DNA from 2 places in the Acidovorax sp. FW305-C-20-28 genome. Region 2 is predicted to be linked to the other one. Evidence: predicted binding sites of a transcription regulator. Region 2 holds the regulator's gene; the other holds the start of a gene.

Region 1 (13,740 bases), on a different contig from region 2:
ATCTCCATGAACACGGGAACACCCCGCATGGCAACACACTGCGGTGTTGTCCATGCGGGGTGTGGTGTGGGGATCCATGGCGTGCGTGCACCTGCGAGGTCAGTCCCAGGACAAGGCGCCACCTGACTGGTACTCGATGACACGCGTCTCGAAGAAGTTGCGTTCCTTCTTCAGGTCGATCATCTCGCTCATCCAGGGGAATGGATTTTCTTCGTTGGGGAACAGCGTCTCCAGGCCGATCTGGGTGGCGCGGCGGTTCGCGATGTAGCGCAGGTAGCCCTTGAACATCGATGCGTTCATGCCCAGCACGCCACGCGGCATGGTGTCTTCGGCATAGCGGTACTCGAGTTCCACGGCCTTCATGAACAGGCCCTTGATCTCGGCCTTGAACTCCGCCGTCCACAGGTGCGGGTTCTCGAGCTTGAGCTGGTTGATCAGGTCGATGCCGAAATTGCAGTGCATGGACTCGTCGCGCAGGATGTACTGGTACTGCTCTGCGGCACCGGTCATCTTGTTCTGGCGGCCCAGCGCCAGGATCTGCGTGAAGCCCACGTAGAAGAACAGGCCTTCCATCAGGCAGGCGAAGACGATCAGCGACTTGAGCAGCGTCTGGTCGGTCTCGAAGGTGCCGGTGTGGAAGTTGGGGTCCATGATCGCTTCGATGAAGGGGATCAGGAACTCGTCCTTGTCACGGATGGAGGGCACTTCCAGGTAGGCGCTGAAGATCTCGCCTTCGTCCAGGCCGAGCGACTCCACGATGTACTGGTAGGCGTGCGTGTGGATCGCTTCCTCGAAGGCCTGGCGCAGCAGGAACTGGCGGCACTCGGGCGCGGTGATGTGGCGGTAGGTGCCCAGCACGATGTTGTTGGCGGCCAGCGAGTCGGCGGTCACGAAGAAGCCGAGGTTGCGCTTGATGATGCGGCGCTCGTCATCGGTCAGGCCGTTGGGGTCCTTCCACAACGCGATGTCGCGCGTCATGTTCACCTCTTGCGGCATCCAGTGGTTGGCGCAGGTGGCGAGGTACTTTTCCCAGGCCCACTTGTACTTGAACGGCACCAGCTGGTTGACGTCGGTCTGGCCGTTGATGATGCGCTTGTCGGCGGCGTTCACGCGGCGGTGCGTGGGGGCTTGTGCGGCCGTGGCCTGGGGTGCTGCGGATGCGGTCATCGACGCGTGCACGGCTTGCAGGGATGGGGTCTGGAAAGACAGAGGCGACTGTTCAGCCGGGTGGCTTTTGCTCAGTCCACCGTCCAGTTGATTTTGCGATGAGGGCTTGACTTCTTCGTCCCAGGACAACATAGATTTTCCAGTGTTCGGATTATGAAAGCAGTGCTGCAAAAAGGAAAGCACTGCAGCGTTGCGCAGCAACGTTTTGTTGCTTCACAGCACCGAAGCAGCGCACATGGGTCCTCATGCGCGCTGCTCCATGGGCCTTACTGGCAGGCCTCGCAGGTCGGATCGTCGATCGCGCAGAACTTGATGTCGGTCGCAGGCAGTGCCGCGGCCTGCGCCGCAGCGGCGGCTGCGGCCAGTTCCATCGGGCTGGGCTTGGCGGGCGCAGCGGCTGCGGGCGCGGCCTGTGCGGCGCTGCTGCCATCACTGTCGGACGACACCGAGTTGAGCTGGCGCGTGTTCACGGTGCTCATCTCCACGTGCGTGGCGCTTTGCGTGCGCAGGTAGTAGGTGGTCTTGAGGCCACGCAGCCAGGCCAGCTTGTAGGTGTCGTCGAGCTTCTTGCCCGAGGCACCGGCCATGTAGATGTTCAGGCTCTGTGCCTGGTCGATCCACTTCTGGCGGCGCGATGCGGCTTCCACCAGCCACTGCGGCGCGACTTCGAAGGCCGTGGAGTACAGCGCCTTGATGTCCTGCGGCACGCGGTCGATGGGGTGCAGCGAGCCCTTGAAGTGCTTGAGGTCCATGATCATCACGTCGTCCCACAGGCCCAGGCGCTTGAGGTCGCGCACCAGGCCGCCGTTGATCACGGTGAACTCACCCGAGAGGTTGGACTTGACCGACAGGTTGCCGAACGAAGGCTCGATCGATGCATCCACGCCGATGATGTTGGAGATGGTGGCCGTGGGGGCGATGGCAACGCAGTTGGAGTTGCGCATGCCGTCCTGGGCGATCTTCTTGCGCAGGGCGTCCCAGTCCAGCGTGGCCGAGCGGTCCACTTCCACGTAGCCGCCGCGGGCCTTGGCCAGCATGTCCAGCGTGTCCAGGGGCAGGATGCCCTGGTCCCACAGCGAGCCCTTGTAGCTCGTGTACTGGCCGCGTTCCTTGGCCAGCTCGGTCGAGGCCCAGTAGGCGTAGTAGCAGATGGCTTCCATCGACTTGTCGGCGAACTCCACGGCCTCCTGCGAGGCGTAGGGGATGCGCAGCTCGTACAGGCTGTCCTGGAAGGCCATCAGGCCCAGGCCCACGGGGCGGTGGCGCAGGTTGGAGTCGCGCGCCTTGGTCACGGCGTAGTAGTTGATGTCGATCACGTTGTCCAGCATGCGCATGGCCACGGTGATGGTCTTCTTGAGCTTGTCGTGGTCGAGCTGGCCGTTCTTCAGGTGCTGCAGCAGGTTCACGGAGCCCAGGTTGCACACGGCGGTCTCGGTGTCGCTGGTGTTCAGCGTGATTTCTGTGCACAGGTTGGACGAGTGCACCACGCCAGCGTGCTGCTGGGGCGAGCGCACGTTGCAGGCATCCTTGAAGGTGATCCAGGGATGGCCGGTCTCGAACAGCATGGTCAGCATCTTGCGCCACATGTCGGTGGCCTGCACCGTCTTGGCGGGCTTGATCTCGCCGCGCGCGGCCTTTTCCTCGTAGGCCACGTAGGCCTTCTCGAAGTCGGCGCCGAACAGGTCGTGCAGGTCGGGCACGCTGGAGGGGGAGAACAGGGTCCAGGTGCCCTTTTCCATCACGCGGCGCATGAACAGGTCGGGGATCCAGTTGGCCGTGTTCATGTCGTGCGTGCGGCGGCGGTCGTCGCCGGTGTTCTTGCGCAGTTCCAGGAACTCCTCGATGTCCAGGTGCCAGGTCTCCAGGTAGGTGCAGACCGCGCCCTTGCGCTTGCCGCCCTGGTTCACGGCCACGGCCGTGTCGTTGACCACCTTGAGGAAGGGCACCACGCCCTGCGATTCGCCGTTCGTGCCCTTGATGTGCGAGCCCAGGGCGCGCACGCGCGTCCAGTCGTTGCCCAGGCCGCCGGCAAACTTGGACAGCAGGGCGTTTTCCTTGATCGACTCGTAGATGCCGTCCAGGTCGTCGGGCACCGTGGTCAGGTAGCACGAGGACAGCTGCGAGCGCAGCGTGCCGCTGTTGAACAGCGTGGGCGTGCTGGACATGAAGTCGAAGCTGGAGAGCACTTCATAGAACTCGATGGCGCGGGCTTCGCGGTCGGTCTCGTTGAGCGACAGGCCCATGGCCACGCGCATGAAGAAGCACTGGGGCAGCTCGATGCGCGTCTTGCGCACGTGCAGGAAGTAGCGGTCGTACAGGGTCTGCAGGCCCAGGTAGTCGAACTGCAGGTCGCGCTCGGGCTTGAGGGCGGTGGCCAGGCGGGCCAGGTCGAACTTCAGCAGGCGCTCGTCCAGCAGCTCGTTGTCCACGCCCTTCTGGATGAACTGCGGGAAGTACTCCACATAGCTCTGGCCCATTTCGGCCTGGGTGACCTCGCGGCCCAGCACTTCGCGCACGATGGTGTGCAGCAGCAGGCGTGCGGTGGCGTAGGTGTAGTCGGGGTCTTTTTCGATCAGCGTGCGCGCGGCCAGGATGGAAGCCTTGTAGACCTCGTCCATGGGGACGCCGTCGTACAGGTTGCGCATGGTCTCGGCCACGATGGGCTGGGCCGACACGTCGGCGCCCAGGTTCACGCAGGCCGACTCGATCAGGCCCTGCAGGCGCTGCACGTCCAGCACCACGCGCTTGTCGCCGTCCAGCACATGCAGCGCAGGTGCGGGGGCGGCCTGTGCTTCCTGCTCGGTGTGGCGCGCACGTTCCTGGGTGCGGCTCTCGCGGTACAGCACGTAGGCGCGGGCGACTTCGTGGTGGCCGCCACGCATCAGCACCAGTTCGACCTGGTCCTGCACGTCTTCAATATGGAAGGTGCCGCCGCCCGGGCGCGAGCGCGCCAGGGCGCGGGCCACGTTCTGGGTCAGCGTGTCCACGACTTCGCGCACGCTGGCCGATGCGGCACCCTGGGTGCCATGGACTGCCAGAAACGCCTTCATCATGGCCACGGCGATCTTCTGCGGCTCGAACGGGACCACGGCGCCATTGCGGCGGATGATCTGGTAATGGGCGAACGTGTGGTTCGCACCCTCGGGCGCAGAAGCCGCCTCGGAGGCATCCGTGGATGCGGGGCGGGTGGTGGACGAAGGCGTGTTCAAAGCAGCTTGCATGGATGTCCTCTTTTTGGGTGCTGTCTGGGATGTGCGGGCGGTTTTCGGTGCCGCCGGGGAGAGAAGCGATGCGCCAGCTTCTCGTCTGGCGCACACTATATATGGTGTGTCGATTGGCTTCAAGACACTACCGGTAGTGTACCGCCGACAGGACTGCCAAAATCCGAAACAGCGTGTTTCTCGGGGCATGGGACGGGCATCCGGATCCGCCGCGAACGCATGGCACACCACGGAGATGGGGGTGAAAACCACGCAGCGGCGCGCGATGTGGCGGGGTTTTGCGCGGCGGGCCGCATGCGCTCTGGCACGGCCCGCATGTGCATCTGCACAAAAAATATTTGCCTTGACAGGCCGTCGCAGTGCCGCGCGCAACACGGTTGCGGCCCCCTCATGGGACGGCCTGCAGTGCCGTGCCTGTCTCTCTGGCTATTTTTCGCCCTGGCCGTTCTCGCGGGGTGCGGCGCGGGTGGCTTCGGGAAAGCGCTCCATCGGCCAGCCCAGCGCCTGCTGCACGCCAGGCCAGTCGAAGCCCGCGCCCGGGTCGTGCTTGCGCCCCGGGGCAATGTGCTCGTGGCCCGCCAGGTGGGCGATCGGATAGCGCAGCGCAATGTCCCGGCACAGCCAGGCCAGGGTGGCGTACTGGGCGGGCTCGAAGCGCTCGCCCTCCAGGCCTTCGAGTTCGATGCCGATGGAGTCGTCGTTGCACTGAACCCGGCCCCGGTAGGCCGAGGGCCCGGCATGCCAGGCGCGCTGGTCGCAGTCCACGAACTGCCAGAGACGCCCCGTGCGGTCGATGAAGAAGTGCGCCGACACTTCAAGGCCGCGGATGCCCTGGTAATAGGGGTGCGCATCCCAGTCGAGGGTGTTGGTGAACAACTGGCGCACGGCTGGCCCCCCGTACTCACCCGGGGGCAGGCTGATGGAGTGCACCACGACCAGGTCGATCTGCGCCGCCGGCGGGCGCGGCCCGAAGTTGGGCGAGGGGTGGCGCACGGCCGCGCGGTGCCAGCCCTGCTCCCAGGCGAGGCCACCGGCATCGGCCCCGTCAGCCAAGGTCGTCATGCGCATCCTGGTCGTTGGGCACGGCGATGTTCAGGCGCGCGATGCGGTAGCGGATCTGGCGCAGGCTGATGCCCAGCCGCGCGGCCGTGGCCGTGCGGTTGAAGCCCGCCTCGCGCAGCGCGCGCACCAGGATGTCGCGCTCCTGCTGGTCCAGCCAGGCCTGCAGGTCGCTGGGCAGGGGCGTGACGGCACCGGGCATGGCCAGGCTGGCGGCGGCGGCGGCGGCGTGGGCCGGGGCTGCATCGGCATCCCGGGCATCCGGCACCGCCGGGGGCGCGAAGCCGGCGCTGTCGGCCAGCGGCATGGGTTGCAGGCTGTCGGCGGTGGCATGGCCTGCGACCGCCTGGCCCGCCGCCGGGGGCATGCCGTCCACGTGCAGCTCGTCCCCCTCGCTCAGGGCCACGGCCCGGTGCAGCAGGTTTTCGAGTTCGCGCACATTGCCGCTGAGCGGGTGGGCGGCAATCGCCTGGATGGCGTGCTCGGTGAGGGCCGGCACGGGCATGCCCGATTCCTGCGCGATGCGCGCCAGCAGCGCCCGGCACAGCGCAGGCAGGTCTTCGCGCCGCTCGCGCAGGGGCGGAATCACGACCTCGATCACATTGAGGCGGTAGTACAGGTCCTGGCGGAAGCGGCCGGACTGCACATCGGCCGCGAGGTCGCGGTGCGTGGCGCTCACGATGCGCACGTCCACGGTCTCCTCCTGCGTGGAGCCCAGGGCGCGCACGCTGCGCTCCTGGATGGCGCGCAGCAGCTTCGATTGCATGGCCAGCGGCAGGTCGCCGATCTCGTCGAGGAACAGGGTGCCGCCGCGTGCCGCCTGGAAGTAGCCATCACGGTCCTGCGTGGCACCGGTGTAGGAGCCCTTGCGGGCACCGAAGAATTCGGCCTCGAGCAGGTTCTCGGGAATGGCGCCGCAGTTCACCGCCACCCAGGGGCCGTCGGCGCGCTGGCTGCTGGCGTGCAGGGCCTGGGCGACCAGCTCCTTGCCGGTGCCCGACTCGCCGTGGATCAGCACCGGTGCCATGCCGCGCGCCACCTTGGCCACGCGCTGCTTGACATTGCGCATGGCGGCCGACTCGCCGACCAGCCGGTCCAGTGCCGATGAGGATGCCTGGGCATCGACCGCCGCACCCGCGCGGCCGCCCGGCGTGCGCGAGGCGCGGGGCGCGGGCACGCCGCCCGTGCCCTGGATGGCCGAGGCCACCACCGAGCGGAACTGCTTCAGGTCCACCGGCTTGGTCAGGTAGTCGAAGGCGCCGGAGCGCAGCGCCTCCACGGCGTTCTCGGCCGAGCCATAGGCCGTCATGACCACGCAGCGCTCCTTGCGCTGCTGCTCGCGCAGGTCCTGCAGCAGCTCCATGCCAAAGCCATCGGGCAGGCGCATGTCGGTGATCACGGCGTCGAAGCGGTGGGCCTTGAGCTGCTCGCGCGCCTCCTGCACGCTGGCGGCCGTCTCCACGCGGTAGCCTTCGCGCAGCAGCGTGAGTTCGTAGAGCGTGCGCAGATCGGGCTCGTCGTCCACGACAAGAATGGAGGCAGCAGGGGCGTTCATGGGCGAGGAGGAGGCTTTCAGACCACGATGGTGTCGAACAGGGAGCTGGGCTCGGCGGGGCGGGTGGTGCGCCGAAAGCCGACTGTAAAGGCATTGCCGCCGGTGTCGCCGCGCTGGGTCAGGCGCACGACCCGCTGGTAGCCGATGGAGGCCCCATGGCGCTGGCACAGCTCGCGGCAGATGTACAGGCCCAGGCCGCTGGAGCGGCTCTCGGACGAAAAGAAGGGCTCGAAGAGATGGCGCTCCACGGACTTGTCCATGGGCGCGCCATCGCTCCAGACCTGCAGGCTGATCTGGCCGGTGATGCTGGTGCGCGTGGTGATGCACAGCGAATCGAGCTCGGGGCCCATGTAGCGCAGGGCATTGTCCAGCAGGTTCACGAGCACGCGGCGCAGGTGCTCGGGGTCGAACTCCACATGCGCATCGCCCGCCCCCAGGGCCACCAGGCCGCGCCGTGCGGCCGGGTCCTGGCCCTGCCAGTCGCTCCAGACCTGGGCCACGGCCTGGTCCAGCTGCAGCGTGGAGGCCGGCGAATGGCTGATCTGGTGCTGCACGCGGGCGATGTCCAGCACCTCCTCGGCGATGCGCGCCAGGCGGTCCGCGTTCTGCTGCACCATGTGCGCCAGGCGCTTGTGGCCGGGGTCCGTGAGGTCTTCCTCCAGCAGCGCGTTGGCCTGCACGATGGCCGCCAGGGGGTTGCGGATCTCGTGCGCGACGGCGGCCGACATGCGGCCCATGGCCGCCAGCTTCTCGGTGCGCAGGCGCGCCTGCATCTCGCGCAGGTCGTGCAGGAACATCACGCACAGCCGCTCGCTGCCGGCCTCGCGCGCCAGGGTGCGCGAGGAGGTCAGCCAAGTGCGCACATGCAGCCCGGTCGGGCTCTCACCGGGGTGCAGCAGGTCGGCGTCGGCGGTCTGGGGCTGCTCTTGGCGGAAGGTGCGGCGTGCCAGCTTCACCAGGGGATCCCAGGCCGCCGCGTGCGTCAGCGAAAAAGGCAGGGGCGGCAAAGGGGGCTGGCCCAGCAGTTGCAGGGCGGCGGGGTTGGCGTTGTGCACCGTGTCGTTCTCGTCCACCACCAGCACGCCGTCCGCGAGGTTCTGGATCACCAGGGCGCTCACCTGGGTCTGCACCCGCGCCGCCATGCGGCTTTGCTGCGCCACTTCCTGCTCGCGCGCCAGGCGCGTGGCGAGCTGGTGCACCAGGTAGGAGACGATGAAGTAGCCCGTGCCGGTGAGCGCGCTTTGCAGGTAGCGCTGCGGGTCGTCGACCCCGGAGCGTGCGCCCAGCCAGGCCAGCCCCAGCAGCATCAGCGTCACCCCCGCCGTCGTGCCCAGCGCCAGGGTGAGCGTGCCCAGCACGGCGGCCATCAGGATCGGCAGGCCAAACAGCGGGGTGTAGTTCAGGGCGCCCGAGTGCAGCAGCTGCAGCGAGCAGACCACCGCCAGGTCGATGCCGATGGACGGCAGCCAGTGCATGCCCGTGCCCGGTGGGGGAGGCCGGTGGCGTGCCAGGATGCGCATCAGCACGGTGGCGACCAGGTAGGCCACCGTGACCGCCAGCGTGGCCGGGTCCAGGGTCTGGTTGACCGCCTGCCCCAGGGTCTGCAGCAGCACCAGGGCGATGGCGACCATCACCCGGGCGGTCAGAAAACCCTTCCACAGGCGCAGAAAGGGCGCCTCCACCGCCACGAGCAGGTTGCTGGCAGGCGGGCTGTCCGCCAGGGTCGCTTCAGGGCTTGCCAAGGCGTTGGTGCTCCAGGCTGCAGTAGGTGTGGCCTCCCTGGACCAGCGCCTCGGCACGCGGCACATGCACGCCGCAGTGTTCGCAGGCCACCATGTCCTGGGGCAACGCGGGCGTGCGGGCCTTGCCGGGCCGGGCTTGTCCGGGCGCGGCGCGGTTGCTGCGCCAGATGCCGATGGCCACCACCAGCACCACCAGCAGAACAAGGTACTTCATGCGCTGCGGCCCAGGATGACCTCGAGCACGAAGCGCGAGCCCACATAGGCCAGCAGCAGCAGGCCGGCCCCGGCATAGAGCACGCCCACGGCGGTGCGCCCGCGCCAGCCGAAGCGGGCCCGGCCCAGCAGCAGCGTGGCAAAGGTGATCCAGGCCATCAGCGAGAAGATCGCCTTGTGGTCCCAGCGCCAGGCGCGGCCGTAGAGGGCATCGCCAAACAGCCAGCCGGCCAGCAGCGTGGCCGTGAGCAGCACGAAGCCGGCCGTCACGAAGCGGAAGGTCAGGCGCTCCAGCGTGAGTAGCGGAATGCCGCTGTGCGGGTCCTCCGCCAGGCGGATGTGGCGCTCGGCCCGCGTCATGAGCCAGGCATGGACCACGGCCGCACCGAACAGGCCATAGCAGGCAATGCCCAGTGCCAGGTGCAAGGGCAGCCAGGCCGAGGCCGAGACATGCAGCGGCTGGCCCGGGAACAGCAGGGCCAGCACGATGGCCACCGCACCCAGCACCGCCAGCACCCAGCGTGCCTGCATCTGGGGAAACAGCTGCTTCTCGACCGCATACACCGTGAGCACCAGCCAGGCCGTCATCGACAGGGCCGGCGCAAAGCCGAAGCGCGGCGCCTCGTTCCACAGCCCCAGCACCAGCGTGGCGCCGTGCAGCAACCATGCCGCCAGCAGGGCGTTGCGCATGCCTGCCGCCCCCAGGCGCGAAGCCGCAGCCGCGGGCATGGCATAGGCCGCCGCTGCGGCAAGCGCGAGCAGCCAGCCCAGGGGAGACGCACTGGGTAAAATCATGGCTCAGAGTTTAGTAGCCTTTCGCCTTATCGCCAGTGCCCTGGCGCGCACGCGGCTTGCCCGCGCGCAACACCGGAACAATTCCTATGGCCTCCGCCCTTACCGACAAACTCACGCGCCTCGTCAAGGAGATGCGCGGCCAGGCCCGCATCACCGAATCCAACGTGCAGGACATGCTGCGCGAGGTGCGCATGGCCCTGCTCGAAGCCGACGTGGCCCTGCCCGTGGTGCGGGATTTCATCGCCCGCGTCAAGGACAAGGCCCTGGGCCAGGAGGTGCTGGGCTCGCTCAAGCCGGGCCAGACCCTGGTGTCCATCGTCAACCGCGAGCTCGCCGCCACCATGGGCGAGGGCATCTCCGACATCAACCTGGCCGCCCAGCCGCCCGCCGTGATCCTGATGGCCGGCCTGCAGGGCGCGGGCAAGACCACCACCACGGCCAAGCTGGCCAAGCACCTGATCGAAAAGCGCAAGAAGAAGGTGCTCACCGTCTCGGGCGACGTCTACCGCCCCGCCGCCATCGAGCAGCTCAAGACCGTGACCAAGCAGGCCGGGGCCGAATGGTTCCCGAGCACGCCCGAGCAAAAGCCCCTGGACATTGCCCATGCCGCGCTCGACTACGCGAAGAAGCACTATTTCGATGTGCTGCTGGTCGATACCGCCGGCCGCCTGGCCATCGACGAAGCCCTGATGAAGGAAATCAAGGACCTGCACGCGGCGCTGAACCCGGTCGAAACCCTGTTCGTGGTCGATGCCATGCAGGGCCAGGACGCCATCAACACGGCCAAAGCCTTCAAGGAGGCCCTGCCCCTCACCGGCATCGTGCTGACCAAGCTCGACGGCGATTCGCGCGGCGGTGCGGCCCTGTCCGTGCGCCAGATCACCGGCGCGCCGATCAAGTTCGCCGGCGTCTCCGAGAAGATCGACGGCCTGGAGGTCTTCGACGCCGAGCGCCATGCGGGCCGCATCCTGGGCATGGGCGACATCGTGGCCCTGGTGGAGCAGGTCACGGCCGGCGTGGACATCGAGGCCGCGCAGAAGCTGGCTGCCAAGGTCAAGAGCGGCGACGGCTTCGACCTCAACGACTTCCTCTCCCAGCTGCAGCAGATGAAGCAGATGGGCGGGCTGTCCAGCCTCATGGACAAGCTGCCCGCCCAGTTCACCGCCAAGGCCGGCGCCGTGGACATGGACAAGGCCGAGAAGGACATCAAGCGCAAGGAAGGCATCATCCAGAGCATGACCCCGCTGGAGCGCCGCAAGCCCGAACTCATCAAGGCCACGCGCAAGAAGCGCATCGCCGGCGGCGCGGGCGTGCAGGTCCAGGAGGTCAACCGCCTGCTCAAGGAATTCGAGCAGATGCAGGAAATGATGAAGAAGATGAAGGGCGGCGGCCTGATGAAGATGATGAAGAAGATGGGCGGCATGAAGGGCCTCGGGGGCGGCGGCATGCCCAAGATGCCGTTCTGACCCCGGCGTCCGTTTCTTCCAGAAACCCTGAAGGCAGCGCTGCGGCCTTCAGGGTTTTTTCATGGGCGGTGGCGGCAGCGGCCAGGGCAGCCAGTGCCAGGGGTGGTCGCGGTTGGCGAGCCATTGCGCCACCTCTTCCTCGGTGAAGGCCACGCCCAGGCTGTCGGCGCGCGAGTGGGCGACCCACTGGCGGCGGCCGCGTGCATAGGCGCAACCGAAGTCCTCCCAGCTGTGAAAGCAGTCGGCCGCGCGCTGCGCGTTGTGGTGCAGGATCTGCCACTGCGTGGCTTCGTCCAGCCAGCCCAGCAGCGCCGCGGTGCGTGTGGCGAAGGCCACGCGGGCGCAGGCCAGGGCCATGGCATCGCGCGGGGCATCGTCGGGGCGCAGGGCATCCAGGCCCATGCGGAACCAGCGTTCGCGCAGTTGTGCGGGCAGGGTGGCCCGGAGCCGGGCTTCGTCCATGTCGCTGCGCAGGCCCAGCAGGTGCAGCAGGGCCGGGCGCAGCGACTGCTGCAGCGACTCGGTCAGCAGGGGCATGCGTGCATCGGCAAAGCCGCCCTTGATGCGGCCGAACGCCATGGGGTCGGCGAGGGCCAGGGCCCAGCTCCAGTGCGCGTCCAGCACATACTGGCGCCGCAGGCGCGGGCGCCCGTACCAGCGCAGGAAGGGGCCCAGCACCCACAGCAGCAGCCGCCAGGCCAGCCAGGCCAGCAGGCAGAACACCAGTGCGAAGACCAGCCAGGCGATCATGGCGTGCCGCCCCCCGTGTCCAGTGCGGTCGCCACGGAAGCCGCCAGCGGCAGGCCCTGCAGCAAGGCCGGGTCGCGTGCCGCCACCAGCCATTGCACCAGCGGTGAGGGCGCGGGCAGCTCGCGCACCAGGGCGGGGCGGGCCTGGACCAGGCGCACCTGGTCCTCCTCCTGCACCACGTCGCGCACGGTGCACCAGCCCTGCGCCGTGCGCACGATGCCCATCTGCAGCGCATCGGCGGGCGCCTCCTCGCAGGTCGGCAACTGGTTGAGCAGTGCCAGCACCTCGCCCTGGTAGCGCTCGACGGGCGGGCGGTTCTGCTTGCCCTTGATCTGGTCGATGGCCAGGCGGCCGTCCTCGCGCACATGGGCGCTGATGGTGATGTGCGGCACCTGGCTGGCCGTGCGGTAGGAAAACAGGCGCAGGCGCCCTTCCTCGCAGGCCTTGGCATAGTGCTCGCCGTAGCCGCCAGCCAGGCTGCGCCGGTTCGCGAACTGGCCCAGGCAGTGGCGCATCATCTGGCTTTCATAGGCCATTTCGGCACGCAGGTGCGCGCTGTCGGGGCGGAACTCGATGAAATGCCCCTGCTCGCCCTGCCAGGCCAGCGCCACGGCCTCGGGCAGGTGCTCGCGCCAGCCGGCCGCGGCCTTGGCCTCGTAGGCGGCATGCTCTTCTTGCCACAAATCCAGAGCCTGCGGCGCGGTCACGCGCTGCAGCTTGCCCTGCAAGGAGGTGCCTTCGCGCGACAGCAGAAATTCCACCAGCCGGGCTTCCAGCGCCAGCACCGCATCGGCCTCGGGGTCGATCCACCACAGGGGGATTTCCGGCGCTGCTGCATGGCGTGCGGGGGCCTCGCCCAGCCGGGCCAGTGCCCAGGGCGGCACGGGGGCCGGCTGGAGAAGGGCCTGCGCCTGCTCGCGCTGCGTGACGGCCTGCAGCACCGGTGCCGGCGCCTGCAGGTTGCCCACCACATGCCGGTAGAAGTGGTTGAGCAGCCAGGCGCGCACCTCCTCGGGGTCGCCGCGCGCGCTGGAGCGCCGGCCGATGGCGCTGCGGATCGCGGGGGCATTCACCACGTCGCGCGCGCCGTAGGTGCCGCGTGCAGCGGCGGCAAGGGCCATTACCAGAATTTCCACCAGGGCTTGCCGGCGCCCATGGCCTTCTTGCAGCTGGCAATGTCGTCGCGCGCATAGCCGGCCTGCTCGGCGTCGCTCTCGTCATTCGGGCGCACCATCTTGAGCGACTCCTGGTAGAGCGCCATGGCCTGGTCGAAGTGCTTGGTGTTCTCGTACACATTGCCGGCCACGCGGCGGATGCCGGGCAGTGCATTGGCCCGCACGCGTGGCATCACGCGTTCCAGCCGGGCCAGCGCATCGGCGGGTTGTGACCATGCCAGGTTGCGCAGCATGACCAGCAGGGCGCCGAGGTAGTCGTCTTCGTTCTCGGCCTGGTCATCGCGGGTGAGGCCATTCCACCATTCGTCCAGGCGCTGCAGCCAGATGTCGATTTCGTTGTCGCGGTCCAGCTCGTACAGGGCGCGGCACACGGTCTTGAAGTAGCCCGTGGGATCGTGGCGGCTGTAGCCGTAGTCCAGCGAGTAGTGCCACAGGGTGTCGGCCGCGGCGATCAGCTCGGCCTTGCGCTCCGAGGCCGAGTAGCAGGACACGAGGCCGTTGTGGTGCTCGGCGAAGGGGCTGGTCTCCAGGCCCTTGTGGTGCAGCGCAATGGCCTTGTCGTATTCCTTGAGGTTCCAGCGGTAGTAGATGGCCAGG
Region 2 (17,743 bases):
GACGGACTGCAGGCCATGCAGGCGGCGGCTGGCGAAGGCGGGGGCTCAGCCGCGCCGCTGGCCCTGGTGGGCGGCGGTGCGCGCAGCGATGCCTGGGCCCAGATGCTGGCCAGCGGCCTGGGCTGCGTGCTCGAGCGGCCCGAAGGTGCCCATGCCGCAGCCGCCCTGGGCGCTGCGCGCCTGGCTGCCTTGGCCTGCGGTGGCGATGAAGCGCAGTGGTGCCAGCGCTTGCCAGCCGAGGCCCGCTTTGTTCCCGACGCAGCCCAGCAGGCCCTGCTGCACGAGCGCCACGCGCGCTTCAAGGCGCTGTACCCTGCGCTGTTGTCCCATTTCTGAACCCTTTCTCGTCTTTCGCCCATGTCCACACATTCCCCTGTGCAGGTCGCCATTGCCGGCGAAGCGCTGATCGACCTCATCCGCCGTGCCGATGGCAACTACGAGCCCTGCCTGGGCGGTGCGCTCTACAACCTGGGCCGTGCGCTCGCACGCCAGGGCGTGGGCGCGCAGTACCTCAACCCCTTGTCGCGCGACCGCTTTGGCCGGGAGCTCGCGGCGCAGCTGGCGGCCGACGGCGTGCAACTGGCCCTGCCCACGCCCGTGGGCGAGGTCACCTCGCTGGCGGTGGTCAACCTCACCGAGCATGGCCACCCCGACTACGCCTTTTACCGCGAGGGCGTGGCCGACCGCGCCGTGACCGCCGAGGGCCTGAACGCGGCCTGCGCGAATGTCTCCGGCCTGCAACTGGTCTGCACCGGCGCCCTGGCCCTGGACGCGCGCGATGCCGCCATCTACCTGCCCTGGCTGCAGGCCCAGCGCGTGGCCGGCCGCTGCGTGGTGGTGGATGCGAACCTGCGCCCTTCCGTCATGCCCGATCTGCCGGCCTACCGCGCCCAGGTGCATGCGGCCCTGGCCGAGGCCCACATCATCAAGGCCAGCGACGAGGATCTGGACCACCTGCAGGTGCCCGGTGCCGACCCGCTGGCCCGCGCGCGCCACCTGCTGGCCGCCAACCCGCGTGCCCGCCTCATGGCATTGACGCTGGGCGGCGAGGGTGCCTGGTTGCTGCAGCAAGGAGCAGCCGGCAGCCAATGGTTCGCCAAGGAGGCGAAACCCCTGACCGTGGTCGATACCGTGGGCGCAGGCGACAGCTTTCTCGCGGGCCTGCTCGCGTACCTGCTGCGCGCACAGGCGCAGCAGGCCAGCCTGGCACCCACCGGCATGGCGGACTTCATCGCAGCCCTGCCTGCTGCCTCCTACCAGCAGGCCCTGCGCCACGCCCTGGCCAGCGCCAGCCTGTGCGTGCAGGAGCGGGGTTGCGTACCGCCCAGCTGGCAGGCCGCGCAGGACTGGGCTGCCGCACACCCGGCGCAGCAGGGCTGATACGGATTCGCCTTCAACCGTCTAACGTCGTTGGTTCGCCTTGCCGTGCTACAGCACTGTCTGCGGCTTCCCGCCTAGTTATACGGTCGAACGCAAATCCGTACGAGACGCTCAGCCCTCCGTGCTCACCCGGTTCCCCCGGTTGTCCACCATCTCCAGAATCCACCACTGCACCTGGTCGGCCTCGATGAAGCGCATGTGCGAGGCGATGTCCACCAGCAGGCCTGCATCCAGGTCGAGCAGCTTTTCTGCATAGGCCACCAGGTCGTCGGCGCGCTCGATGAACTCGAAGCCGTCGTGGTCGAACTCGAACACCTTGCCGGCCTCGTCGCCCTCCAGCACCATGAGGATGTAGTTGCCGGTGCGCGGGCTCTCGCCAATGGCGGTGCAATGGGCTATCCACTCGGGCAGGATCTCGGCGCGCTCCTCGTCGTCCAGGTGCTCGATCCAGTCGTTGAAGTCGTCGTGCAGCGATGCCCATTCGTCGGGATGCGCGATGTGTTTGGCCCCATCGCCGGTGACGGCATCCACGTAGAACAGGATGCTGCCGAAGGTGCCGTAGAACTCGGCCAGACGGCCCACGGCGGGCAGGCCGGCGTTGTCGCCGGGCGGGGTCACCGTATGGGCAAAGTGCACGGTCTTGGTTTGCTGCGGCTGGTGGTTGATCCGCTCGCAGGTGAATTCACCGCGGTGCGCGGTGATGGCGTGGTACAGGTCGGGGAGGTGCATGGTTTTACCGTTGTGCAGGACGGACCATGACAGTGTAGGGCGCGCCCGTCACCGGCTCCAGGTGCGAGGCCAGCGCATGAAACCCCATGCGCCCATAAAAACTTTCGTTGCGTGGCGAAAACGTCTCCAGGTAGCAGGCCACCCCGGCCTCGTCGGCCGAGGCCAGCGCCGGGGCCAGCAGGCGAGCGCCCAGGCCCTGCCCTTGCGCCGCCGGATCGATCCCCAGGATGGACAGGTACCAGGCGCCCTGCAGCTCGGCGCCGCTGGCGCGCGGGCCCATGAAGGCGATGATGCGGTGGTAGTTGTCCATGCCTTGGGGGCCCAGCACGGTCTGCAAGTAGGCCAGCTTGGCCTGCGCATCGGCCTGCTCGGCATCGGCAGGGCGTGGCAGGCTCCAGATGGCCATGCCCAGGCGCGGGTCCTCGGGCACATGGCACAGGCCGCCGCGCTGCGCCTCGCGCACGGCGCAGTCCAGGTAGTGCTGCAGCACCGTGAGGCGCGCAGCCGCATCGTGCGCGAAGTCGATGGTGATGGCCTGGTAGAACGGGTCGTCGATCAGCGATGCCGCCAGGGCGGGCGTGGAGGGGTGTAGCGAGGAGGTGGGCAACAGCATGGGCGCGGACCTTACCAGACCCGCGCCCGGCCCCACATCACGAGCCCGGCTGCGTGTACGCCTCTTCGAAGAAATAGTCCTTCCACGAGGCGGCCTTGTTCTTGAGCACGCCGAGCTTTTCCAGCTCGTTCGCATAGACGAAGCTGCGGTGCGGCGACACGGTGAAGTCGTTCTCCGGGTCTTCCACGATCTTGCGCACCAGCTCGGGCGCGAGTTTCGATTTCTGCACGCGGATGAAGATCTCGGCAGCCTTGGCCTTGTCGGCCTTGATGATCTGCGCGGCTTCCACCAGCGCGTTGTAGAACGCCTTGTAGGTCTTGGGGTTCTCGTCGTGGAACTTCTGCGTGGTGTAGAGCACGTTGAACGTGGCCGGGCCGCCCAGGATGTCGTAGGAACTGATGAGCTTGCGGATGTTGGGGTTGGCGGCCAGGGCCTGGTAGTAGAACGGTGCGCTGGAGAAATGCGTGTTGATCTCCGAGCCGCCCGCGATCAGCGCGGCCGTGGCCTCGGGGTGGGGCAGGCTCACCGAGATCTTGTCGAAGCGCTTGAAGTCGTCCTTGCCGAAGACGCGTGCCGTTTCGATCTGCAAGGTGCGCGACTGAAAGCCCACGCCCGCGGCGGGGACGGCGATGCGGTCCTTCTCCCCCAGGTCCTTCAAGGTCTTGACGCTGGGGCTGTTGGTCAGCAGGTAGTTGGGCAGCGAGCCCAGCGCCGCCACGGCCTTCACGTTCTGCTTGCCGCGCGTGCGGTCCCACAGTGTGAGCATGGGCGGCACGCCGGCGGACACCACGTCCAGCGAGCCGGCCAGCAGGGCCTCGTTCATCGCCGTGGCGCCCGAGATGGCGGCCCACTCCACCTGCACATCCAGGCCCTGTTGTTTGCCGTGCTTTTCGATGAGTTGCTGGTCGCGCACCACGTCCAGGATCAGGTAGCCGATGCCGAACTGCTGCGCAATGCTGATCTTGCCCTCGGCCTGGGCCATCAGCGGCGCCAGGCCCAGCAGCGTCGCCCCCGCCAGGGTGCGCCAGCGCTGTCCCTTTTTGCCATCCCGTCCTGACATTCCTTTTTCCCCTTGCGTTCGTTGATCGTCACCGCAACCACCGGTGGTGGTGCAGTGCAGGGGTCGAACTCTAGGGGGAAGGCGTGTGCGGGGGAACGAAGCAATCGTGGGTTCCTAAGAACCAACTCATCTATGGGCGTGGCTGCGGGTGGTAGTGCAGGTGCAGCGCACGCCAGCCCTGTGCGGAGCGTTGCCAGAGTTCGGTGAACAGCACGGGGGGATGCTCACCGCGCGGCGTGGCGATGCGGCCCAGGCCGCGCGCCGACACGATGCCTTCGCTGACCGCCTGCAGCTCCAGTTGCGCGTCCAGTGTGCGGCTGCCCGCCGGGAACCAGCGGCCCGCGCGGACGGCGCTGGCAATGCCGGCCAGGCGCTCAGCGCCGGCCTCGATGCCGGCTTCACTCACGACGAAGAAGGAGGCGTCTTCCAGTTCGGCCAGCCGCCGCGTGTCGCCGGCCACATAGGCTTCATACCATTGCGTGCGCGTTGCGCGCAGTTCTTCCAGATGCAGCACCGCTGTCTTCTCCCTTGGTCATTGTCCGGACGATGGTAGCGGTGAACATGGCACGCACCGAGCGCGTTACGTGGTGTTGCCGCGGGCGCCTTGCCGCGCTGCGGGGTGGGCCGGCCGGGCCAGGCCCAGGTGCTCGCGCAGCGTGCGGCCCTGGTACTCCGTGCGGAACAGGCCGCGGCGCTGCAGCTCGGGGATCACCAGGTCGGCAAAGTCCGTGAGGCCGTGGGGCAGGGTGGGCGCCAGCACGTTGAAGCCGTCGGCGGCGCCGGTGGTGAACCAGTGCTCCAGTTCGTCGGCGATGGATTCGGGCGTGCCCACGAGGGTCCAGTGCCCGCGCGCGCCCGCGACCTTTTCATAGAGCTGGCGGATGGACAGGTTCTCGCGCCGCGCCATGCCTTCGAACAGCTCCTGCCGGCTCTTCCAGCCTTCGGTCACCGGCAGGTCCTGCGGAAACGGCCCGTCGATGTCGTACCCCGACAGGTCCACATTGCCCAGGAAGGTCGAGAGCAGGCCCACGCCCAGCACCGGGTCGATCAGCCCCTGCAACTGGTCGAACTTGTCCTGCGCCTCCTGCCGCGTGCGCCCCACGAAGGGCGAGATGCCGGGCAGGATCTTGAGCTGGTCGGGCGTGCGGCCGTAGGCGGGCAGCCGGGCCTTGAGGCCGTTGTAGAAGGCGCGTGCCTCGGCCGCGCTCTGCTGTGCGGTAAAGACCACCTCGGCCGTGGCGGCCGCCAGGTCCTGCCCATCGCCCGAGGAGCCGGCCTGCACCAGCACCGGGTAGCCCTGCGGGGCGCGCGGCGTCTGCAGGCCGCCATGCACCTGGTAGTGCTCGCCCGAGTGGGCCACGCGGTGCAGCCGGGCGGGGTCGAAGAAGCGGTTGGCGGCCTTGTCGTGGATGAAGGCTTCGTCCTCCCAGGTGTCCCACAGGCCCTTGACGATCTTCACGTACTCGTGCGCCCGGGCATAGCGGTGGGCGTGGGCGAGTTGCTGCTCCAGCCCGAAGGCACGCGCCTCGAAGTCGCTGCCCGAAGTGACCAGGTTCCAGCCGCTGCGCCCGCCGCTCACCTGGTCCAGCGAGGCGTACTTGCGCGCCAGGTGGTAGGGCGGCAGGTAGGTGGACGACACCGTGGCCACCAGGCCGATGTGCGTGGTGGACTGCGACAGTGCTGCCAGGGCGATGAGCGGATCGAGCGGGTACCACAGCGCATTCTTGGTCACTACCGCGTCGGGTGGGCCGGGCAGCCCCACGTTGTCGGCGAAGAAGATGGCGTCGAACTTGGCGGCTTCGGCAATGCGTGTCCATTCACGGAGCGATTCGATGCGGCTGGCGGCACCGGGGTCCACATCGGGGTGGCGCCAGGCGGCCAGATGGTGGCCGACGCCGAAGAAAAAGGCACCGAGGTGCATCTGGGGGCGGGGAGAGGTCATGCGGATCGAAAAACGGTGGGCGGTATCACCAGGAATGCGCCAGCAGCGGGGTCGGCAAGGGTGCGCATGCCCCTTGCAATGCCCTGCGGCGCACCCGCTGGCGCACATAGCCATGGGGTGCGCGCCGCACCAGGGCTGCAGGCGAGGGTGGTGCAATCCCCCAGGCCTTGGCCGTCAGTGCCAGGACGCGCTCGGCAAGTGCATTGGGCAGGGCAGCGGTTGTGTGTTTCATCATGCGCCTCCGCCCGCTGTGGAGGCCAGGAAGCCGGCAATCAGTGCAATGGCGCATGCCACGACCAGGCCCACGGCGAGGTGGCGCAGCACTTTCCAGAAAGCGCCATCGGGTGGGGTCAGGTCGAGGTCCTCGGTGGTCACGGGCAGCAGCATGTCGAGGCTCCTTGGGGTGTTCATGGGGCGGATCGCTGGATGGATGCCGGTGGCCGTGGAATGCCGCCATTGTCCCGAAGCAGGGGTTGGCGGAGAACGACTTTCGCGTCAGTTGCATATCACCAAAACAACCGAGGGCCCTGCGGGCCCCGTGGCGCATCCATCCATGACCGCGCCTGGCCATTGTGGGCAGGCGCTGCGCGCATTCCAACGAAGGAATGCGAGTTTGCAGATGCGCTTTCCGTGCAGGCGGGCGCCGGTGCTCAGTGCGGTGCCGCCAGGGCCGGCAGGAACTCCACGCCCGTGCGTTTGACCAGCTCCTGGTAGCTGATGGGCGGCCCGGCCCGCTCGTCCGGGCGGTTGGCCTGCCAATGCGCCCAGGCACGCTGGGTGGTGGCGTCGTACACCAGCTTGAACAGGTGCGTGGGCACATGGACCTGGTTCGCGCCGATGGTCGGGCCGCCTGTCGCGAAGACCGGGCCGGTGATCACGTACACATCACCGCGGGCGCGTTGCGCATAGCGCCGCGTGTCCTGCTCGATGCGGGCCCAGGGGCCGCCGTTCTGCTTGGGGTCCTGCGGCACCATGTTGGCCAGCGAGAAGCTTTGTGCCATGGCCGTGGGCGTGTCCATGTCCGCCGCCGGGGCCATGTGGCCGCGGCTGTAGCCCGAGCGCTTGTAGTCGTCGAGCTCGGCGCGCTCGCTGCGCGGCAGCCGTGCGTCCGCAAAGAACTTGTCGGAGCGCTTTTCGTGGGCCCCTTCCAGCACCTGGCGGTTCAGGCGCTGGGCCACGTAGACCGGGGTGCGCGTCTGGCCACTGTGCAGCACGGCAAAGGCTTCGTAGCACAACTCGCGCTGCTGGGCGCGGCGCGGTACCGGCGGCGGCTTGCCGCCCACGAAGAACTGCGGGCAATGCACGAAGCCGGTGGGCGGTGCGCTGCGCAGGCCGGGGAGGCTGTCGAGAAACGTGGAGGAGGGGTTGCGGGCGAAAGAGGGGGCGGCGCCCAGGGCCAATGCCATGGCCGCCGTGGCCACGCGCATGGCGCGCGGCCAGGAAGAATGCAAATTCAAAACGCGGTGTCAAAAAGCGAAAAAAGGCGCTGATTGAACCACCGCTGCAGGCCTGTTTTGGCCCTACGGGCCGTAATGCCGCAAGGTTTTTCTGCCGCTTGCAGCGTTTACGTTTGGAGGCAGGAAAGCGGGCCCGTCAAAGCTCTTTCGCATACACGATGAAGCCGTGGTGTTTGGCCACCTTGTCGTACAGCACACGCCCTGCGGCATTGCCCTCCTGCGTCTGCCAGTACACACGCGACGAGCCGGCTGCGCGCGCCTGCCCGTACACCGCTTCGATCAGCATGCGTCCCACGCCGCGGCCACGTGCCGCTTCGCGGGTGAACAGGTCGCTCAGGTAGCACACGGGCTCGATGCGCGTCATGCTGCGGTGGTAGAGGTAGTGGGTCAGGCCCAGCAGGGTGCCGTTGCTGCCTTCACCCTCTTGGGCCACCAGGCAGTGCACCGGCTCGGCGGGATCGAGGAAGCGTTGCCAGGTGCTCGCGGTGATGTGCTCGGGCAGTGCGGTGGCGCCAAAGCGCCCGTAGAAGGCGTTGTAGCCGTCCCAGAGCGGGCGCCATGCTGCATAGTCACTCGCTGTGACGGGACGGACGTTCACGGAGGTCGCCATGCGGGATGCTCCTGTCAGTGCTTGAGCACGCGGCCGGGGTTCATGATGCCCTGTGGGTCCAGCGCCTGCTTGACGGCGCGCATCATCGACAGGGCCACGGGCGACTGGTACTTTTCGAGCTTGTCGGCCTTGAGTTCGCCGATGCCGTGCTCGGCCGAGAAGGAGCCGCCGAATTCGGCCACCGCGTCGTACACCAGCTGGTGCACATGCTCCTCGTGGTCGCGCAGGAAGGCCTTGGGGTCGCCCTGCTCGGGCGCCTGCACGTTGTAGTGCAGGTTGCCGTCGCCCAGGTGGCCGAAGTTGACCAGGCGCACGCCCGGGATCTCGCGGCGCAGCACGGCGTCGGTGTGGGCCACGAAGGCGGGGATGCGCGAGATCTGCACCGAGATGTCGTGCTTGATGTTCAGGCCCTCTTCGGCCTGCGCGAGCGGAATGTTCTCGCGGATGTGCCACAGCTGCTGGGCCTGGGTCAGGTTCTCGGCCACCACGGCGTCGGTCACGCAACTGGCCTCGAAGGCGGTCTCCAGCAGCGCCTCGAAGCGGGCGCGCGCATGCTCTTCGGATTCGCTGTCGGAGTTCTCCAGCAGCACGCACCAGGGCGCGTTCTCGTCCCCCAGGAAGGGCACGCGCAGTTGCGGCATGTGCTTGCCCACCAGGCTCAGCGCGAACTGGCCCATGACCTCGAAGCCCGTGAGGCCTGCACCCAGGTGCTTGTGCGCCAGGCCCAGCAGGGCCACGGCGTGCTCCATGGAGGGCACGGCGGCCCAGGCCGTGAGGCGCGCCGCAGGCTCGGGGTAGAGCTTGAGCGTGGCCGCGGTGATGATGCCCAGCGTGCCCTCGCTGCCGACGAACAGGTCGCGCAGGTCGTAGCCGGTGTTGTCCTTGCGCAGGCCCTTGAGGCCGTCCCACACCTCGCCCTGGGCGGTGACGACCTCCAGGCCCAGGCACAGGTCACGCGCGTTGCCGTAGCGCACCACCTGCGTGCCGCCGGCATTGGTGCCCAGGTTGCCGCCGATGGTGCAGCTGCCCTCGGCCGCGAGCGACAGGGGGAACAGCAGGCCCGCGTTCTGCGCCACGTCCTGCAGGTTCTGCAGGATGCAGCCGGCCTCCACCGTCATGGTGAGGTTGTCGGTGTCGATGTTGCGCACGGCGTTCAGGCGCGTGAGGCTCAGCACGATCTGCGTGCCGCTGTCGTCGGGCGTGGAGCCCACCGCCAGGCCGGTGTTGCCGCCCTGCGGCACGATGGCGGTGCCGGCCGCGGCGCAGGCCTTGACCACGGCGGCCACTTCCTGTGTGCTGGCCGGGCGCACCACGGCCAGGGCCTTGCCGCGCACGCGGCGGCGCCAGTCCTGCTCCCAGGCGGTCAGGTCGCCATCGGCCAGCACGTTGGCCGGGCCGACCAGGGTGCGCAGGGTGTCGAGGAGGGTGTTGGTGGTCATGTCGGTGGCCTTTCGTCTACGGCGTCAGGGGCTGCTGTTGCCTGGTGGCGCAGCGCAGCGTGGATGGAGGGGCGTGGGCGGGTGTTGTGGTGGGCGTGTGTGCTGTGGAGCGGTCACGCCACGGGGGCCTGTGCCGGCCCCTCCTGGGTTGGGGGTGGCGCCATGGCTGCCATGGCCTTGGCGTTGCGCTGGCGCAGCCGCACGTGCAGCGTGCAGGCGGTGAACAGCACCAGGCACAGCAGGATTTCGGCCCAGGCCAGCCACTGCGAGGGCGGTTTGTCCCCCCAGCCGCGCACCACGCCTTCGGTGAAGTACAGCCAGATCACCAGGCTCACCCAGCGGTAGGTGTACATGCGGTTCTTGAGCAGGCCGGCCAGCGGAATGCACAGCGGCAGCGCCTTCAGGGCGATCCACGAGCCGCCGGGGCGCACGGGGGCCAGCACCAGCTCCCAGGCCAGGCACAGCACGATCAGCGCCATCACGCTGCCGGTGGCCGCCCAGCGGGTGGCGGCGATGGCATGGTCGGAGACGGGGAGGGGAGCGGTCATCGGTGGCAGGTCAGGTAACAACGAATGGAAAGAGGGGGCACGGCTGGCAGGCTGTCCATTTTCGCTGGTGGCCTGCGCCGCGCTTGGGCCCACAATGCGTGCTGGATGCGCCTGGCGCATCCCTGCGATGCAGCCAGCGTTCCACAACACCCCGTGGTCCTCTCCCGGACCTGGGATCATATCGGCCATGCCCTTGACCCTGCAGACTGTAGCCTTGCGCATCGAAGCGCTGATCACGCAGCTGTCGCATTTCCCCTGGAAAACGACGGCCCAGACCCTGCGCGAGCGCTTTCGCGAGGACCACCTGGGCCTGACCGCCAGCAGCCTGACCTTCACGACCACGCTGGCGCTGGTGCCCTTCTTCGTGGTGGCACTGGCGGTGTTCACCGCATTCCCCATCTTCGGCAAGGTGCAGGACGTGCTGCAGCGCTGGCTGGTGGACAGCCTGGTGCCCGACAGCATCTCGCGCCAGGTGCTGGGCTACCTGACCCAGTTCGCGGCCAAGGCCAGCAGCCTGGGCGTGGCGGGCTTCAGCATCCTGCTGGCCACGGCGCTGGCCCTGATACTGACCATGGACCGCACGCTCAACGACATCTGGCGCGTGCGCCGCCTGCGCCCCCTGGGCCAGCGCGTGCTGATCTACTGGGCCGCCATCACCCTGGGCCCGCTGCTGCTGGGCGTGAGCCTGGCGGTGACTTCGTACGTCATGTCGGCCTCGGGCGGCCTGGTGCGGGCCTTGCCCAGCGGAGTGCAGCTGCTGTTCGACTCCATCCAGTTCTTCGTGTTGGCGGGCTGCATGGCCGCGCTGTACCACTATGTGCCCAACACCCCGGTGAAGTGGCGCCACGCCTGGGCCGGGGGCCTGTTCGTCTCGGTCTGCATCGAGCTGGCCAAGCGGGTGCTGGCCATCTACCTGAGCAACGTGCCCACCTATTCGGTGGTCTACGGCGCGTTTGCGACCCTGCCCATTTTGCTGGTCTGGATCTACGTGGCCTGGGTCATCGTGCTGCTGGGCGCGGTGGTGACGGCCTACCTGCCCAGCCTGCTGGCCGGGGTGGCCCGGCGCGGCACCGTGGCGGGCTGGCACTTCCAGCTCGCGGTGGAGGTGCTGCAGGAGCTGTACCTGGCGCGCCGCCATGCGCAAAAGGGGCTGCGCGCGGGCGAGCTGGCACTGCTGCTGCGGCTCGATGTGCTGCAGCTGGAGCCGGTGCTCGATGCACTGGTCTCGCTGGATTGGGTCGGGCAGATCAACGACGCCACGAGCGATCCCGATGCGGCGGATGTGGCCGAGCCGCGGTACCTGCTGCTGGTGGATCCTCTGGCTACTCCGGCCGAGCCGTTGGTGGAGAAGTTGTTGCTGGAGCGGGCGGAGAGCCTGGGGTCGTTCTGGAGCAGTGCGGGGTTGGAGAGGATGAAGGTGGCGGATTTGATTCGGGGGCGGTGATCTTTGGTTTGTTGGTGTGGTTGCTGCGTGCCTTGATTGAGATCGGAGTCCGGGCGCACATCCCGGCCTCTGCCCTCAGCGAAGGCATGCAACTGAAACGACCCCAAAACTCAACGAGCCGGTGCAGCCACAGAAGCCGCCGGCCCCACCACCACAGGAGCAGCCGCCGCACCACTGGCCCCAGACGCAGGCACCGCAGCCGGCGCAGCCACGGGAGCCGTCACGGTCACCCGCGGCACCCACCGATCCAGCCAATGCGCCCGCCAGGCCACGAACACAACCACCACAACAGCCACCAACACCCCCAGCGCCACCCACACAGGACTGCGCGACTCCGCAAACGGATCATCCAGCATGCGCCGCGCATTCACCGGTACCTTGGCCGTCTGCGACAGAGAACCCCCGAGCCGCGTGTTCACCCGCATGCGCCCGTTGATCGCCCAGCCACTCGCATCCAGGATGGGCCCCAGGCTGCGCTGGCGCAGCTTGAGCCAGGCGATCAGCATGCTCGGCCCCGAGATCGCGAGCACGATGCCCAGGATCGCCAGGGGAATCCACATCCCCAGGTCCACGAACTTGCCGAAGATGCCCACCAGCACCGCGCTGATGCTGCCCAGTGCCACTCCGATGGCGGCCACGGTGCCCACGTCCGTGCGCCGCGCTGCGCCGGGGAGCGTGGTGAGGCTGCCGGCCGTGCCGCCCGCGGTCTTGGCGTCGGTGCTGGCCAGGGTGCCGGCCGTCGTGCCCAGGGATTTCTGCACGCGCGCGTCGCTGGCCGAGGCGCGCTTGGCGACCTGCTCCTCGACCATGCGCACGAACTTCTTGTAGGGCGAGAAGAAGGCCTGGCGGATGCTCGTGGGGTTCTCGATGATGCGCGTGATGGTCGCGTCCCAGTCGTTGCCGTCGCGGTCGTAGAACACGCCGTTGCGGCCCACGAAGAGAAAATCCACGTCGCCTGCGGTGAAGGCCGCCACGATGCCCATCTTGTGGCCCTTGCGCGTGCAGTCGCAGTAGGCCAGGTAGGTCTTGGCCAGGCCGGCCAGCTTGGCGTGGCGCGCGGCGTCGGGCACCTGCACCACCAGGTCGCAGCTGCGCGCGTCCAGGTACAGCGTACCGGCCTGGAAGATGGCGCCCCGGCGCTGGTAGAAGGCCGAGAACGAGACGAAATTGTTGAGCAGCTCCAGCAGCCCCTGCTTGAAGCGCAGCAGCTTCTCCAGCGCCAGGGCCTGCTGGTTGTGCTCCTCTTCGGCCTCGTCTTCGGCGATCAGGGCCATCACGCGCTGCTCGGCATCCCCGGCGAGCAGGGCCTCGCGCACCTCTTCGTCCAGGGCGTCCAGGCGGGTGGCGGGCCGGTCGGCCAGCCACTGCTGGCAAGGGGCCAGGGCCTTCTGGATCAGCTGCCACTCGTCCTGGGTCAGGCTCTCGGCATCGGTGCGGGCCAGCAGGGGCTCCACCGTGCGCTCGCGGAAATTGCGCAAGGCTTTGGACCAGGCCGGGTTCACACCACGTGAGAGGGGTAGGGCGCCGCCCGGCGTGATGGGGGCGAGGGGCAGGGTGGTGATGGCCGGCGAGGCCAGGCCCAGGTCCTTGCCGGACATGGCGCTGTACTCCTCCAGCGACGGGTTGAGTGCCGTGGCCGCGCGCGGGTCGTAGCTGGCCAGGCGCGTGCGGGCAAAAAAATCCTCGACCTTGGCGGCCACGGCGTTCATGGCCTCGGTGGCGGCCAGCGTGCGCTCGCCCAGGGCCAGGCCCGTGGTGGCCTCGCGCGCCTGGGCAGCCCAGGCCTTGAGCTGGTTCAGGTCGGCGAAGAAGGCCTCGGCACGCTCGCGGTCGATGCCGGGCAACTGCTTGTCGGTGGCCGGCGGAATGCCGCCGTGCACGCTGATGATGTGGACTATGACCTCGCGCGCCACCGTGTCGTCGCCGGCCGTGTCGGCGGTGATGATGCCGTCGCCGTTGAAGCGCATTGCACTGAGCTGCTTGCCACGCTCCAGCACATCGGCCAGGGCGATCGCGGTGGCCTCGGGCCGGCCGGCCATGGCGAGCAGTCGCCGGGCCTCGGCGGCGAGCGCCGCGCCCTCCTCGGTGCCATCGTGGATGGCGTCGATCTCCAGCACATCGCCGGGCCGGGCCAGTTCCTCGGGGTCCCGCAGGCGGGCACAGGCCCAGGCGCAGGCGGCGAGCAATTCGGGCGGGCGGATGCGACCGTCTTGGTCGGTGTCGATCAGGTCCAGCGTGCGTTCGTCAAACTCGATGCCGCGTGTGGGGCAGGCCAGGGCCACCCAGAGCTTCTGGTCGAGTTCGGCGAGGTGGGCGATGTCCTGGCCGGTCTGGATGATGACCTGGTCCACGCCGCCGGCGCGAAAGAACTGCCAGGCGTGCTGCGGTGGGGGCTGCTCGGGTTGCAGGGGGGCGCGGTGAACGGGATGGGCGGTGGCTGCGGTCGGGTGGGGCGGCTGGTCCATGCCCTGATTGTCGGCAGGCGACAGGGCGGGCCGCCCCGGACCTGGGCGAACGGCCCTGTAGGCAGCCTCCTACGATCGCTGGAAGGTCGCGCCCAGCCAGCGCAGCGGGTTGAAGCCGGTGACCAGCCCCGTGGCCACCAGCACCAGCATGCCGCCCCAGAGCATGCCTGGGCCCAGTGCCTCACCCAGGAACAAATGGCCCCAGGCCACGCCGAACAGCGGGATCATGAAGGCGCTGCTCATGGCGGCCACGGGCGACACCTGGGCCAGCAGGCGCAGGTTGAGCCAGTAGGCCAGGCCCGAGGTGACGATGCCCATCACCGCCACGGCCGCCAGCGCCCCGGGCGTGAACTGCGCCTCGGGCATGCTCCAGGCAGCACCCGGTGTGAGCATGAGCAGGGCCGTGCCGTGGATGCCGGCGGCAATCGCCAGCGGCGGCATGCGCGTGGTGGCGCGCTTCATCCAGGGCGTGGAGACGCCGTAGCAGGCCGAGGCCACCATGCACGCCACGGCCGCGATGAGGAGGGCCGGCGTGGGCGCCACCGGGCCCAGTTGCACGATCAGCGCCACGCCCGCAAAGCCGCAGAGGCAGCCCAGCCACTTGCGTGTGCTCAGCGTATCCTCCTTGAGCCAGGCCGCTGCGATCACGCTGAAGGGCACGGCCATGGTGTTGAGCAGCGAGCTGTAGCCCGCGGGCAGGTGCAGCGCAGCCCAGGAATACAGCAGGAAGGGAATGGCCACCGTGAGCGCGCCCAGGCCCACCAGTTCGCGCCAGTGGTGCCAGGGCCAGCGCTCACCGGCCAGGCGCATCAGCGCCATGAGCGTGAGCGTGGCCAGCCCGATGCGCAGGGCCGCCATGACATTGGGGCCGAGCACAGGGCTCGCGACGCGGATGAAAAGAAAGGAGGCGCCCCACAGGGCAGACAGCAGCACCAGCTGCAGGAAATGGCGGGTCTTCACTGGTGCATTGTCATGCAGCGCCGCAAAGTCTGCAGGCGGCTGCTACTTGCGCACCTCGTCCACCATGGCGCGGAAATCGTCGATGTCCTCGAAGCTGCGGTACACGCTGGCAAAGCGGATGTAGGCGATCTTGTCGAGCTTCTTGAGCTCGCGCATCACCAGCTCGCCGATGCGGCTGGAGAGCACCTCGCGCTGGCCCAGGTTGAGCAGCTTTTCCTCGATGCGCTCGATGGCACTGTCGATCTGCGTGGTGCTCACGGGGCGCTTGCGCAGCGCCAGGTTGAACGAGCCGAGCAGCTTGCCGCGTTCGTACTCGATGCGCCGGCCGTCCTTCTTGACGATGGCCGGGAAGTTCACTTCCGGCCGTTCGTAGGTGGTAAAGCGCTTGTCGCAGGCGCCGCATTGGCGCCGGCGGCGGATGAAATCCCCTTCTTCAGACACCCGGGTCTCGACGACCTGCGTTTCCTGGTGGCTGCAAAAGGGGCATTTCATGGTCGCGCGGCGCCGCTGTCGATCAGCGGTAGACCGGGAAGCGGGCCGTCAGCGCATTGACCTTGGCGCGCACGGCGGCGATGTTGGCCTCGTCGCGCGGGTTGTCCAGCACATCGGCGATCAGGTTGGCCGTGGCGCGGGCTTCTTCTTCCTTGAAGCCGCGCGTGGTCATGGCGGGGGTGCCGATGCGCACGCCGCTGGTCACCATCGGCTTTTCAGGGTCGTTGGGGATGGCGTTCTTGTTGATGGTCATGTGGGCGGAGCCCAGCACGGCCTCGGCTTCCTTGCCGGTGATGCCCTTGGCGCGCAGGTCGACCAGCATCACGTGGCTTTGCGTGCCGCCGGAGACGATGCGCAGGCCGCGTGCGGTCAGCGTTTCGGCCACGACCTGTGCGTTCTTGATCACCTGTTCCTGGTAGGCCTTGAAGCTGGGCTCCAGCGCTTCCTTGAAGGCCACGGCCTTGGCGGCGATCACGTGCATCAGCGGGCCGCCTTGCAGGCCGGGGAAGATGGCGCTGTTGATGGCCTTCTCGTGCTCGGCCTTCATCAGGATGATGCCGCCGCGTGGGCCGCGCAGGCTTTTGTGCGTGGTGGAGGTGACCACATCGGCATGGGGCACGGGGTTGGGGTACACGCCCGCGGCGATCAGGCCGGCGTAGTGGGCCATGTCCACCATGAAGATCGCACCCACGTCCTTGGCCACCTTGGCAAAGCGTGCGAAGTCGATGTGCAGGCTGTAGGCCGAGGCACCTGCGATGATGAGCTTGGGCTTGGTCTCGTGCGCCTTCTTCTCCATGGCGTCGTAGTCCAGCACTTCGTTGGCGTCGAGGCCATAGGAGACCACGTTGAACCACTTGCCCGACATGTTCAGCGGCATGCCGTGCGTGAGGTGGCCGCCTTCGGCCAGGCTCATGCCCATGATGGTGTCGCCGGGCTTGAGGAAGGCCAGGAACACGGCCTCATTGGCCGATGCGCCGCAGTGCGGCTGCACGTTGGCAGCTTCGGCGCCGAAGATCTTCTTGACGCGGTCGATGGCCAGCTGCTCGGCCACGTCCACATGCTCGCAGCCACCGTAGTAGCGCTTGCCGGGGTAGCCCTCGGCGTACTTGTTGGTCAGCTGGGTGCCTTGGGCCCACATCACGGCGGGAGAGGCGTAGTTCTCGCTGGCGATCAGCTCGATGTGGTGCTCTTGCCGGGCGTTCTCGGCCGTGATGGCGGCAAACAGTTCGGGGTCGGTCTGTTCGACAAGAATATTGCGGTCGTACATGGTGTGGCAGTCCTATGAACTTGTGTCCCTTGAAACAAGGGCTGCCCAGGCGAACGGCGGAACGCGGCAGGCATGGCACCCGCGCGGCACGCTCCCCAGTGGTTCACAAGGGGCCAGCCCTTGTCGGTTTCCACGTCAGCGGCAACCCGGTTGCGGGCTGCGCCTATCGCCAGTTGCGTACCTGCGTAGTGTATCCCAGGCAGCGCCCGACTGCGCCGGGATCGCAGATCTGTCAGGAGGGCTGCGAGAGCAAGGCCACCTTGTCGCTGCCACCGCTGGCCGGCGAGGCGGATGCCGGCAGCTTGGCCGAGGCGGGCACCGATTGCACCGGTGCCTGCGTGGACAGGGTGGGCGGCGGGTTGGTCGGCATGGCGCGGCCGCCGGCCACCTGGCGCAGGCGGAAATGCTCGGCCAGCACCTTGGCGGTGTAGCCGCCATCGTCGGGCAGGTTGGCTGCGCCCACGTAGTAGCGCAGGCCGCCTTCGAGCGAGCCGGCGCGGGCAATGCATTCCTGCAGCACCTTCACGCCCACGCGCAGGTTGGTCACGGGGTCGAAGGCCGCGAAGTGGCCGCCGAAGTTCTGGTACTTCTCGGTGTGCACGGTGGTCATCACCTGCATCAGGCCCTGGGCGCCCACGGCGCTTTGTGCGAAAGGGTTGAAGTTCGACTCGATGGCCATGATGGCCAGGATCAGGGTCGGGTCGAGCTTGTTGCGCGCGCCCAGCTCATAGGCCTCGGCCACCAGCACGCTCAGGGGCTCGGGGGCCACGCGGTACTTCTTGCTCAGCCAGAAGGCCACGGCCGCCTGCTCCTTGGGCAGGTCCTTGGGGTTGCCTGCGGTGGCGCGTTCGCTCGCTTCGGGCTCGATGGGCATGCCCAGCACGGCGACCTGGCGCGCCTGCAGCCAGTTCATGAGTCTTTCTTCTCCAGCCTGGCGCAGGTCGGGCCGGGCGGTCAGTGCGATTGCGATGAATGCAACGGTCAGCCCGATGAGGGCGAAGCTGCTGTGGGTGATTTCAAGAAAACCTTCGGTCACGTCGGCGGCGAAGGTTCGCACGCCCGAGACCACTTTTCCTGACGCTGTCATAGCTCTTCCTTTCTGGGGCGCTTCCCTGAGGCCCTGCAACCACGGGGTGGTTGGCAGGATCAGGCGTATCACCTGGATTGGTACGCCATCAATTTCAGGGCCTGCAAAAAGCAAGAGGGCCGTGAGTTGACTTAGCCGGGTTCGGCAGCGGGGTTGGGGTTTTTACTAGCCGTTTTTGAGGCTGGCGGATTCTAGGAGGTCACCAAATAGCTAGTCAATACTAACAAATTGCAATGTTAGATGAATTTGT

Evidence for each region. The regulator NrdR, encoded in region 2, represses ribonucleotide reductase genes. The targets are predictions, from matches to a motif close to CACNANATNTNGTG.
Region 1: a site for NrdR is predicted at 4,482-4,495, ahead of AC3WOH_RS28480 (ribonucleoside-diphosphate reductase subunit alpha). Genes of this name have one in related genera too.

The regions. Positions count from the first base shown of each region.
Region 1 is NZ_JBYSYM010000033.1:57,937-71,676, forward strand. Features, by position in the region: gene AC3WOH_RS28475 (ribonucleotide-diphosphate reductase subunit beta) at 100-1,299, opposite strand; gene AC3WOH_RS28480 (ribonucleoside-diphosphate reductase subunit alpha) at 1,434-4,388, opposite strand; gene ampD (1,6-anhydro-N-acetylmuramyl-L-alanine amidase AmpD) at 4,815-5,450, opposite strand; gene AC3WOH_RS28490 (sigma-54-dependent transcriptional regulator) at 5,434-7,002, opposite strand; gene AC3WOH_RS28495 (sensor histidine kinase) at 7,020-8,723, opposite strand; gene AC3WOH_RS28500 (PP0621 family protein) at 8,731-8,958, opposite strand; gene AC3WOH_RS28505 (cytochrome C assembly family protein) at 8,955-9,752, opposite strand; gene ffh (signal recognition particle protein) at 9,839-11,218, shown strand; gene AC3WOH_RS28515 (DUF1266 domain-containing protein) at 11,267-11,968, opposite strand; gene AC3WOH_RS28520 (hypothetical protein) at 11,965-13,089, opposite strand; gene AC3WOH_RS28525 (hypothetical protein) at 13,089-13,740, opposite strand, start outside.
Region 2 is NZ_JBYSYM010000013.1:159,241-176,983, reverse strand. Features, by position in the region: gene xylB (xylulokinase) at 1-336, shown strand, start outside; gene AC3WOH_RS16755 (PfkB family carbohydrate kinase) at 358-1,380, shown strand; gene AC3WOH_RS16750 (SMI1/KNR4 family protein) at 1,492-2,109, opposite strand; gene AC3WOH_RS16745 (GNAT family N-acetyltransferase) at 2,114-2,722, opposite strand; gene AC3WOH_RS16740 (ABC transporter substrate-binding protein) at 2,760-3,782, opposite strand; gene AC3WOH_RS16735 (DUF4440 domain-containing protein) at 3,913-4,296, opposite strand; gene AC3WOH_RS16730 (LLM class flavin-dependent oxidoreductase) at 4,363-5,724, opposite strand; gene AC3WOH_RS16725 (hypothetical protein) at 5,750-5,956, opposite strand; gene AC3WOH_RS16720 (hypothetical protein) at 5,956-6,135, opposite strand; gene AC3WOH_RS16715 (DNA/RNA non-specific endonuclease) at 6,375-7,151, opposite strand; gene AC3WOH_RS16710 (GNAT family N-acetyltransferase) at 7,318-7,791, opposite strand; gene AC3WOH_RS16705 (FAD-binding oxidoreductase) at 7,806-9,230, opposite strand; gene AC3WOH_RS16700 (DUF2069 domain-containing protein) at 9,344-9,778, opposite strand; gene AC3WOH_RS16695 (YihY family inner membrane protein) at 9,966-11,222, shown strand; gene AC3WOH_RS16690 (hypothetical protein) at 11,333-13,687, opposite strand; gene AC3WOH_RS16685 (DMT family transporter) at 13,757-14,647, opposite strand; gene nrdR (transcriptional regulator NrdR) at 14,690-15,139, opposite strand; gene glyA (serine hydroxymethyltransferase) at 15,162-16,406, opposite strand; ZMP/ZTP riboswitch at 16,443-16,593, opposite strand; gene AC3WOH_RS16670 (lytic transglycosylase domain-containing protein) at 16,639-17,493, opposite strand.